One region of the Nocardioides fonticola genome, then DNA from elsewhere that is predicted to be linked to it. Evidence: predicted binding sites of a transcription regulator. Region 1 holds the regulator's gene; each other region holds the start of a gene.
The links. The regulator LexA, encoded in region 1, represses DNA repair genes until DNA is damaged. The targets are predictions, from matches to a motif close to TCGAACANNTGTTCGA.
Positions count from the first base shown of each region.

Region 2: a site for LexA is predicted at 1,828-1,843, ahead of ABD671_RS06580 (HNH endonuclease signature motif containing protein). Genes of this name have one in related genera too.
Region 3: a site for LexA is predicted at 1,420-1,435, ahead of ABD671_RS18775 (HNH endonuclease signature motif containing protein). Genes of this name have one in related genera too.

Region 1 is NZ_BAAAZH010000003.1:83,067-86,339, reverse strand. It holds gene ABD671_RS02430 (LysM peptidoglycan-binding domain-containing protein) at 108-500, opposite strand; gene lexA (transcriptional repressor LexA) at 781-1,530, shown strand; gene ABD671_RS02420 (MXAN_6640 family putative metalloprotease) at 1,602-3,194, shown strand; gene ABD671_RS02415 (alkaline phosphatase D family protein) at 3,255-3,273, shown strand, end outside.
Region 2 is NZ_BAAAZH010000010.1:277,422-280,694, reverse strand. It holds gene ABD671_RS06580 (HNH endonuclease signature motif containing protein) at 496-1,815, opposite strand; gene ABD671_RS06575 (hypothetical protein) at 2,336-2,710, opposite strand; gene ABD671_RS06570 (alkaline phosphatase family protein) at 2,756-3,273, opposite strand, start outside.
Region 3 is NZ_BAAAZH010000028.1:323,287-326,559, reverse strand. It holds gene ABD671_RS18785 (SDR family oxidoreductase) at 1-600, shown strand, start outside; gene ABD671_RS18780 (hypothetical protein) at 639-827, shown strand; gene ABD671_RS18775 (HNH endonuclease signature motif containing protein) at 1,448-2,761, shown strand; gene ABD671_RS18770 (transglutaminase-like domain-containing protein) at 2,808-3,273, opposite strand, start outside.

The DNA of each region.
Region 1 (3,273 bases):
GGCCTACGGGCCCGCCCCTCGTCTTCCCCTACTCGTCGGCCGGGGTCGAGGCGACCGACGATGTTCGTGCGCGTTCCTGCGCGTGCCGGCACGCGCGAGGCGCGATGTCAGTTCGCGGGAACCACCAGGCGCTGACCAGCGGTGACCTCGGCGCTGTCGAGGGCGTTGAGCCGCTCGATCCGCTCGACCATGCCCCGGACGTCGCCCTCGTCGGTACGGGCGGCGGCGATGTCCCACAGCGTCTGGCCCGAGCGGACGATCAGGGTCTGGGTCGGCTCGGCCGTACCGGGCTCCTGAGTGGCCACCGAGCCACCCGAGAGGGCGACGCCGACGCCCAGGACGATCGCCAGCGAGAGCAGCAGCACCACGAGCCGGCCGCGCCGGGTGAGGCGGACCCCGCCGGAGGCCGGACGAGCGGGCCGGCGAGACGCCACCGCAGCGGCGGCGCGGGGGGCGGCGGACGCGCCGCTGGCGGCGGGAAGGATGAGGGTGGTGGCCATCGGGTGCTCCTCGGGGAAGGTCGGTGCACGGGGTTCGATCGGTCGATCAGCTGGTGCGGATCGATGTCTATCGGCGAGGACCGACAGAACCGGATCGGCTCGGAGGTTCTCGCACAGACGTTCGATCTGCGTTCGAGGTTAGATCAGGTGTTCGATCGAACACAAGAGCGAAACGCCGTCGACTTCGCACGGATGTTCGAGATGTCGGGCAGCCTGTCGACGACACGCCGGTATCGAACAGATGTTTGAATGCCGCCGTCGTGACCGTTACCGTCGGCCCATGCCGAGCAAGAAGTCCAGCGACAACCCCCGTGCGACCTCCGGCGAGACCGTCACCGAGCTCCCCGACGGGCCGCCCGACGCCACGGGCCTGACCCAGCGCCAGCTGAAGGTGCTCGCCACCATCAAGGAGGCCATCGAGAAGCGCGGCTTCCCGCCGAGCATGCGCGAGATCGGCCAGGCCGTCGGCCTGACCAGCACCTCGAGCGTCGCCCACCAGCTGCGGGTGCTGGAGGAGAAGGGCTTCCTCAAGCGCGACGCCAACCGCCCCCGTGCCCTCGAGGTCTTCCTGCCCGAGGTCCTCGCGGCTCGGCGCTCGATCTCCTCCGGCGACGACACCGGTCCCGACACCACCGGCATCGGCGACGTCGTCCCGGCGGCCGCGCTGGTGCCCGTCGTGGGCCGCATCGCCGCCGGCGGTCCGATCCTCGCCGAGGAGCAGGTGCAGGACGTCTTCCCGCTGCCCAAGCAGCTGGTGGGCGAGGGGCAGCTCTTCCTCCTCCAGGTCGTCGGCGACTCGATGATCGAGGCCGCGATCTGCAACGGCGACTACGTCGTCGTCCGCAAGGAGCAGACCGCCGACAACGGCCAGATCGTGGCCGCCCTCCTCGACGGGGAGGCCACGGTGAAGACCCTCCAGCGCCGCGACGGCAAGGTCTGGCTCATGCCCCACAACGCCGCCTACGACCCGATCGACGGCACGCACGCGCAGATCATCGGCGTGGTCACCGCGGTCCTGCGCCGCGTCTGATCCAGCACGCGTGCATCGAGCGCCGGGTGGGATCCGTCCCACCCGGCGCTCGTGCGTGAGACAGTGGTGACGTGGCTCACTCGGCGCGATCCCGGCTCCTGTCCCTCCCCGCTGCGGGCCTCCTGGCCCTCGGCCTGCTGTCCGGCCCCTCCTCCGCGGCCGACGCCGCCGATGCCTCACCCGCGTCCGGCTCGCCCGCCGCGGACAGCGCGCGCACCCGCGCCGAGCACGCCCTCGATGCCGCCCGCGACCTCCTCGGCGGCTCCGCCGACACCGCCGCCCGCCGCACGCGCTCCCCGCACTCCGGGGACGACGCCAGCACGGTGCTGCGCGAGCTCGCCCTGACCGCCTCGGCCCTCCCGGCAGCCCAGCGGAGCCAGGCCCGAGCGCTCCTGGCCCGTCCCTCGACCAACCAGGTCTACTGCTCCGCGAGCCTGTGCGTGCACTGGTCCACCAGCTTCCTGGGCGGCTCCTCGATCGACACCACCGACGCCGACGGCGACGGGGTGCCCGACTACGTCGAGACCGTGGCGAGCACCGTGGCGAAGGTCCAGCGTCTCTACCGGGCGGCCGGCTACCGCGCCGTCCTCAGCGACCAGGGCGCCGGCGGCAACGACCTGCCCGACCTCTACCTGGAGGACCTCGGCTCCCAGGGGCTCTACGGCTACTGCACGACCGACGAGTCGGTGCCGGCGAACGGCCCCTACGACGTGTGGGCCTACTGCTCGCTCGACAACGACTACGCCACGAGCCAGTTCCCGACCAACACGCCCCTGGAGAACCTGCGGGTGACGGTCGCGCACGAGTACTTCCACGCCGTCCAGTACGCCTACGACGTCGCCGAGGACCCCTGGCTCCTGGAGGCGACCGCCACCTGGGCCGAGGACGAGGTCTTCGACGGCGTCGACGACAACCGGCAGTACCTGCCCGCCGGTCCGCTCGGCGACCCGCGCTCGAGCATGGACCTCTTCGAGGGCGCCCGCCCCTACGGCGACTGGCTCTTCATCCGCTACCTCACCGAGCGCTTCCCGAGGCGCTCCGGCCCGCTGCCGGTGCTCGTGCGCCACATCTTCCAGCTGGCCGACGGCAGCCGGGGCGCGCCCGACCTCTACTCCCTCCAGGCCATCGACAAGGTGCTGCGCCGCGACCACGGCATCGACCTCGCACGCGCCTTCGCGGACTTCTCCGCGGCGAACACCCATCCGGCGTCGGTCTACAGCGAAGGCGAGGCGTACCGGCCCGCACCCCTGTGGACGCGCGGCTCGCTCGGGCCGAGCCGGCGCAGCTCCGGGTGGCAGAGCACCTCGCTCGACCACCTGACGTCGGCGACCATCCGCTTCGATCCCGCCTCGGGATTGCGCGCGTCGTCCTGGCGCCTGCGCCTCGATCTCGACCTGCCCGACACCGCGCGCGGATCGGCCGCGGTCGTGACGACCCGCACGGCGAACGGTCGGTTCCGCGACGTCCCCGTGCGGCTCGACCGCTCCGGCGACGCCCGCGTGCGCGTGCCGTTCTCGGTGCGCGACGTGCGCTACGTCACGGTCACCCTCGTCAACGGCAGCCGCCGCCTGGACTGCGACCAGAACACCGACTACGCCTGCCAGGGCGATCCCCGCGACGACGCGCTCCCGGCACGCATCCGCGGCACCGTGTCGCGCGGGTGAAGAACAGGTGACAGGTCGCTGCGGCCCGTCACCCCCGGGGGCATCGCGCGTTGAGTGCGCGTGAGTACCTCTGGACCCT
Region 2 (3,273 bases), on a different contig from region 1:
ACCCGGTTGGGCATCCGCTTCTCAGGCTGGCAGGAGGCACCGACAAATCCGTGGGTCCGCTCGGCGTGGCGCCCGCCCCCTGGGGGCGGACCCCCTGGCGCTGGTCGGGTCTGTGCGGTGGAAAGGGAGAGTCGCCGCTCGCCGCCATCGGTCCTGACGCGGCCCCCATGCCCGAAGCCTGCGTAGGTGGCGTTGACGCCAGGCGGTCAGGTCCTCATGCCACCGAGGCCCGCCCGCGCGCCCGGGCGCGGCGGCGCTGCTCGGCGGCGCGCTTGCAGGTGGTGCACACCCCAGGCGCCGCTCTTCTCCTGGCGGCCGTGCTCGGCGAAGGGATGCTCGGAGCGCTTCGGCAGTGTTCTCGCAGGTCAGCGGGGAACTGTCATGAACGGTCCGAACGCATCGTTTACGGGAGGTTGGTGCCCAACCTACAGACCAGCCCGTCCGCACCTCAGGGCCCCGCCTAAGCAGCACGACAGGCCCGAACCCGGGTCGGGTTCAGGCTGTCGTAGTGAGTGCTGGTTCAGCGGTGGTGCCGGTCGGGGTGCGGAGGTACTGCTGACCGTGGGGACTGGTCCAGCGGTAGCTGCCGGGTGGGCCGGCTCCGGGTTCGAGCGGTTCGTAGGTCCAGCCGTGGTGGGTCTTCACACGGTGGTGATGTCGGCAGAGGGCGGCGAGATTGTCGGTGCTCGTTCCGCCGCCTTCGTCCCACGGGACGATGTGGTCGAGGTCGGCTGATCTGGCTGGCCTGGTGCAGTGGGGGAAGACGCAGGTGACGTCGCGGAGGATCACCTGTTCCCGCAGGAGTGTGGGGATCTCGTAGGACTCACTCGACCGGTGTTCGGCCAGGTCGAGCACGGGCCGCACGACGAGTTGAGTATCGGGGTCAGCGCACCAACTGCGCAGGGTGTCGAGGTCGATCGCGGTGCGGGTGTTCTCCACACGAGCGGCCGTACCGAAGGGGTTCTGGCCGGGTGCGTGGCTGATGTGGACGTAGAGCTGGAGGGTCCGCTCGGACCGCGCCGGCGGCTCCACCTCGCCATCGGCGGGGAAGCTCAGGGGTGTTTCGCGTCGTGCGAGTTCGCCGAGTGCCATGGCCCGCCGGGCGTCCAACGACTCCTCACAACCCAGGTCTTTCAACTGGGCGGCGATGGCGGCGAGGGCGTCCTCGAGATCCAAGGCGTCGGCGAGGTCGAGGGCGCCTTCGATGTCGACCCTGCCGTGGAAGTCGACGTGCCGGGAGTAGATGGTGACGTGTCGCTTGTCGTCGGCCGCTTCCCGCCTGGCCTTGAGGAGCTCGGGGTCGGCTTCGGCTTCAGCTGCCTTGACGGTCTGTTCGATCCCGCGTCCACCGATGGAGTGCGCGAAGGACGCCAGGCGTTGGTCGACGAGGGCGACGGCTTCGGGCGAGAGGAGTCGGGTGGCCTGGGCGATCTTGCGTGCCCGCCACACCGGAACCTCACCGGCCTCCACACGTCGCCAGCACCGGGGCAGACGGGTAGCGAGTTCGAGGGCGTCGCCGATGTAGTAGTGCCCCGCGTCGGTGGACAGGCCGATCGCGGCAGCGAACTCATCGATGCAGAACTCCGCCACCAGAGGAGCGCCTTCGCCGGCGATGGCGAGGGTGCGTTCGGTGCCCGGAACACAAGCGCTGTCCCACTCATCAGCCACCGGGTGGGCGAGAGCCCACCGGGCGGCGGCGATGAAGACGGATCGTTCGGCGTCCTCGGCCACCACTCGCGCGTCGCGCGCGAGGACCAGGAGGGACCGCGGGTCACGCGGGTCCTGTTCTTCCTGGTGTGGGGTGGGGGAGGCCATGCCTCAGTCTAATCGAACACATGTTCGACGACAAGGTTTCGAGCGACTGAATCTGCGTGGTTGCGGCTGCCTTTCGGCTTGCTGGGCTTCGAGGCCCTCGCCTGGGGGCTCGGGCACCTCAGCCACCGGACGGGAGCCGCAGATCGCCTGCTGTCGGCGTTCGTCTTGCGGGGTCTCGAGGCTCGGCGCCGGGGGCGCCTCGCACCTCGACCACCGGTCGGGCGGCGGGCTCGCTCGGTGGTCGAGGTGCGAGCGCCAGCGAGCCGCGAGACCCCCGCACCCAAGCGGCAGCCAGAACCCCCACCCTCGTAGCCAGCGCCTTTCCGCCCGACGCCGACAGCGACCGGGACACCGAGAGCAACCCGGCGCCCACGTAGCCGGCGCCTTTCAGGCAGAGCGTCCGAAAGCCGGGAGCAGACATCGAGCGAAGACGGCGTCCCCACCGTCAGCAGTCATCCCACCGGGTCTCGCGGCTCGGCGCCGGGGCGCCTCGCACCTCGACCACCGAAGAGCGACCCCCTCAGCCCCGCACGACCCCCACACCGAGCCGCCCCACGACTCCGGCGAGCGCGACCAGCACGGCGACATCGACCTGCTGCACCATCACGAAAGCACCGACGGCGCCCACGACGGCGACGAAGATCACCTGGAGCAGCACCGACGGCGTCCGGAGCGCCACGAGCTCGATCGCCACCGCCGCGAGGGCGCCGATGAGGGCGGCGGGCAGCAGGGCGTAGAGGAAGGTCGTCGGCGCGACGAGGAGGAACCACGGCCAGGAGTCGACGCTGGTCGCTGCGAGGCTGACCGCGAACACCCCGCAGGCGATGAGCGTCGCGAGCACGTGACCGACCAGGTCGGGCGTGCTGCGCGGGCGGACGGCGGTCGCGGTGTCCATGGGGTCAGGATCCTCCGCGGCCGCCGTCCGCGCCAGTGCCCGCGACTACTCGGTCTCCCCCGCCGGCAGGTAGCCGCCCGGCACCTCGTCGGGGGCGTAGATGCGGTCGTCGCCCGGGTAGGGGGTGCGCCACTGGTGGGCCTGGTACCAGGTCCAGCGGTTCATCTGCTCCGGGTGGGCGCGGTCGGGGACGGCGGAGGCGCCGCTGAAGTGCTGCCGCGCCTGCCAGCGTCCCCAGGCCGCCGCGATCGCTTTCATGTCGTCGGGGACGGCGGTGCGGGCGGCGACCTCACGGTTCAGCGCCTTCGCGGCAGCACCCTCCAGGCCGAGCGTGTCGAGCCCGCAGGACGGCGCCTTCGCGACCCCCTCGGTGAGCGGCACCTGGTTCGGCACCGCGTCGAAGGGCAGGAACGACGGCTGGGTGGTGAAGGCGTCGACCATCGGGGTGGCGGCCGCGACCTTCTGGTTGAGCGGCTGAGCGCCGAGGATCTGCTCGACGGTGCGCACCATCGAGATCTGGCTGTAGTACGTGCTCACCACCGAGCCGTGCTGGGCCCACGGGC
Region 3 (3,273 bases), on a different contig from region 1:
GCCGGCGCGCTGGCCGAGGCGCGGCAGCTCGATCTCGGCGACGACGACGCGATCGTCGACCTCTTCGCGACCCTGCCGTCGGGCGCAGGACCCCTGCGAGGGCTGGTCAACAACGCCGGCATCGTCGCGCCCACGGGTCCGGTGGTCGATCTGGAGACGGCCCGGATCCGTCGCGTGTTCGACGTCAACGTCGTGGGCTTGCTGGTGTGCTGTCGCGAGGCGGTGCGGCTCATGGCCACCGATCGCGGCGGCCCGGGCGGTTCGATCGTCAACGTGTCGTCGAAGGCCGCGGTGCTCGGATCGCCGGGGGAGTACGTCGACTACGCGGCGTCCAAGGCGGCCGTCGACACGATCACGACCGGTCTCGCGAAGGAGACCGCGCATCTCGGCGTGCGGGTCAACAGCGTGCGATTGGGGCTCATCGACACCGAGATCCACGACCGCAACGGGCAGGTCGGTCGGGTCGAGCGGATGGCGTCGGCGATCCCGATGCAGCGGGCCGCGCAGCCCGAGGAGGTGGCGGCCGCGATCGCCTGGCTGCTCGGGCCCGAGGCGTCCTACACGACCGGCGCGCACCTGGACGTGTCGGGCGGCCGGTGATCCGGCGCGGGGAGCCGCGCGATCACTAGGGTGCGGTCATGACCGAACTGCTGCTGCTCGTGGTCTCCTTCGCCGTGCTCTACCTGGTGATCCGCACCGGCGTCGCCCACGGCGTCGCGGACGCGGTCGAGGAGATGGATCTGCCGCGGCGCGCGGAACTGCTGCGGAGTCTCGCGGCGAAGGTGCAAGCGGACGACGCAGCGTCGAGCGAGGGTGAGACGGAGTAGTCGGGTCGCTCCGGTGAGGTGGGGGCGTCGGTGGGGGCGTCGTCGTTGCTCGGTGTCTGCTCCCGGCTGCCGCATTCGTTTCGTGTGAAAGGCGCTGGCTAGGGCGGTGCCGGGTTGCGCTCGGTGTTCGGGTCGCCGGCTGCGTTGGGTTGAGAGGCGCTGGCTATGCGGGCGGGTGGGCGCTGTCGCCTGTCGGGTCGCCGTCGGCGTCGCGTTGAGAGGCGCTGGCTACTCGGGTGGGTGGGCGCTGTCGCCTGTCGGGTCGCCGTTCGCTTCGGTGGAAAGGCGCTGGCTACGCGGGTGGGGGTTCCGGCTGCCTCTCGGGTGCGGGGGTCTCGCGGCTCGCATGCGCTCGCACCTCGACCACCGATCGCTTCCGGTGGTCGAGGTGCGAGGCGCCCTCCGGTGGTCGAGGTGCGAGGCGCCCCGGCGCCGAGCCGCGAGACCCCGCAAGACGACCGCCCACAGCAGGGACGATCTACGGCTCCCGTCCGGTGGCTGAGGTGCCCGAGCCCCTAGGCGAGGGCCTCGAAGCCCAGCAAGCCGGACAGCAGCCGAAACCCGCGACATTCAGTCGCTCAGGACCTTGCTTTCGAACACCAGTTCGAGTAGGCTGAGGCATGGCCTCCACCACCCCGCACCAGGAAGAACTGGACCCGCGTGACCCGCGGTCCCTCCTGGTGCACGCACGCGATGCGCGTGCCGCTGAGGAGGCCCACGGTCGCGAGGTCTTCATCGCCGCCGCACGCTGGGCACTCGCCCACCCCGCGGCTGATGAGTGGGACAGCGCCTGCGTTCCGGGCACCGAACGCGAGTTGGCGATCGCCGGCCAGGGTGCGCCCCTGGTGGCGGAGTTCTGCATCGATGAGTTCGCTGCCGCGATCGGGCTGTCCACCGATGCCGGGCATTACTACATCGGCGACGCATTGGAACTCGCTGCCCGTCTGCCGCGGTGCTGGAAGCGTGTCGAGGCCGGTGAGGTTCCGGTGTGGCGTGCCCGGAAGATCGCCCAAGCCACCCGGCTGCTCTCACCCGAGGCCGTCGAGCTGGTCGACCAGCGGTTGGCGTCGTTCGCGCACTCCATCGGCGGACGCGGCATCGAGCAGACCGTCAAAGCCGCTGAAGCAGAAGCCGACCCCGAGCTCCTCAAGGCCAGGCGGGAAGCGGCCGACGACAAGCGGCACATCACCATCTACTCCCGCCACGTCGACTTCCACGGACGTGTCGACATCGAAGGCGCCCTCGACCTCGCCGACGCGCTCGACCTCGAAGACGCCCTCGCCGCCGTCGCCGCCCAACTCAAAGACCTCGGCTGTACCGAATCCCTCGACGCACGCCGGGCCATGGCCCTCGGCGAACTCGCACGCCGCGAAGCCTCGTTGACCTTCGACGCGGCTGGCGAGGTGGAGCCGCCGGCGCGGTCCAAGCGGACCCTCCAGCTCTACGTCCACATCAGCCACGCACCCGGCCAGAACCCGTTCGGGTCGGTGGCTCGGGTCGAGAACACCCGCACCGCGATCGACCTCGACACCCTCCGGTCCTGGTGCACCGACCCCGACACCCAACTCGTCGTGCGACCGGTGCTCGACATGGCTGAGCACCGCAGCGGCGAGTCCTACGAGATCCCCACCCTGCTCCGGGAACAGGTGATCTTGCGAGACGTCACCTGCGTCTTCCCCCACTGCACCAGGCCCGCCCGCAGCGCCGACATCGACCACATCGTCCCGTGGGACGAAGGCGGAAGCACCAGCACAGACAACCTCGCCGCGCTCTGCAGGCATCACCACCGTGTGAAGACCCACCACGGCTGGACCTATACGAGTACGAGCGGACCGCCGGGCAGCTACCGGTGGACCAGCCCCCACGGCCAGCAGTACCTCCGCACCCCCACCGGCACCACCACCATCAGCAGACCCCTCACCACGACAGCCTGAATCCCACCCGGGGCTCAGGCCCGTCGTGCTGCCCGAAGCACAGGCATCACTCGAGGGAGTCCGGGAGCACGCAGCTCAGGATGTCGGTGCAGTGGGCGAGGGCGGAGACGATCTCTCTGGGCACGGTGGCATGGAGGTCGGGGTAGTCCGCCTCCCCGGCATCCGGATCGACCTCGAACGCGAGCACTTCCCGCTCGAGGCTGAAGGCTGCCGCGACGCCCGGCTTGTTGCCCCGCGGGTCCTGCCGATGCCACGCGCCGTCCAGATGCACGGCGACCAGCCCGTGGACGGCGTATCCCCCTGCGCCGTCGGCGAGACGTTGAAAGCACAAAGCCGTGGCGATGCCTTGGCCCCGCAGGATCGCAGCCAGCAGCACCGACTTGGCGTAGCAGAGTCCCACCCGTTCGCGAAGCACGTCGGTAGCGCGCAGCGTCACCCTCGGGTCCTGGACGTCGAGGGAATGTGCGACTTCGTCTCGGACCCAGGCGAAGGCAGCGGCCGCGAAGTCACGG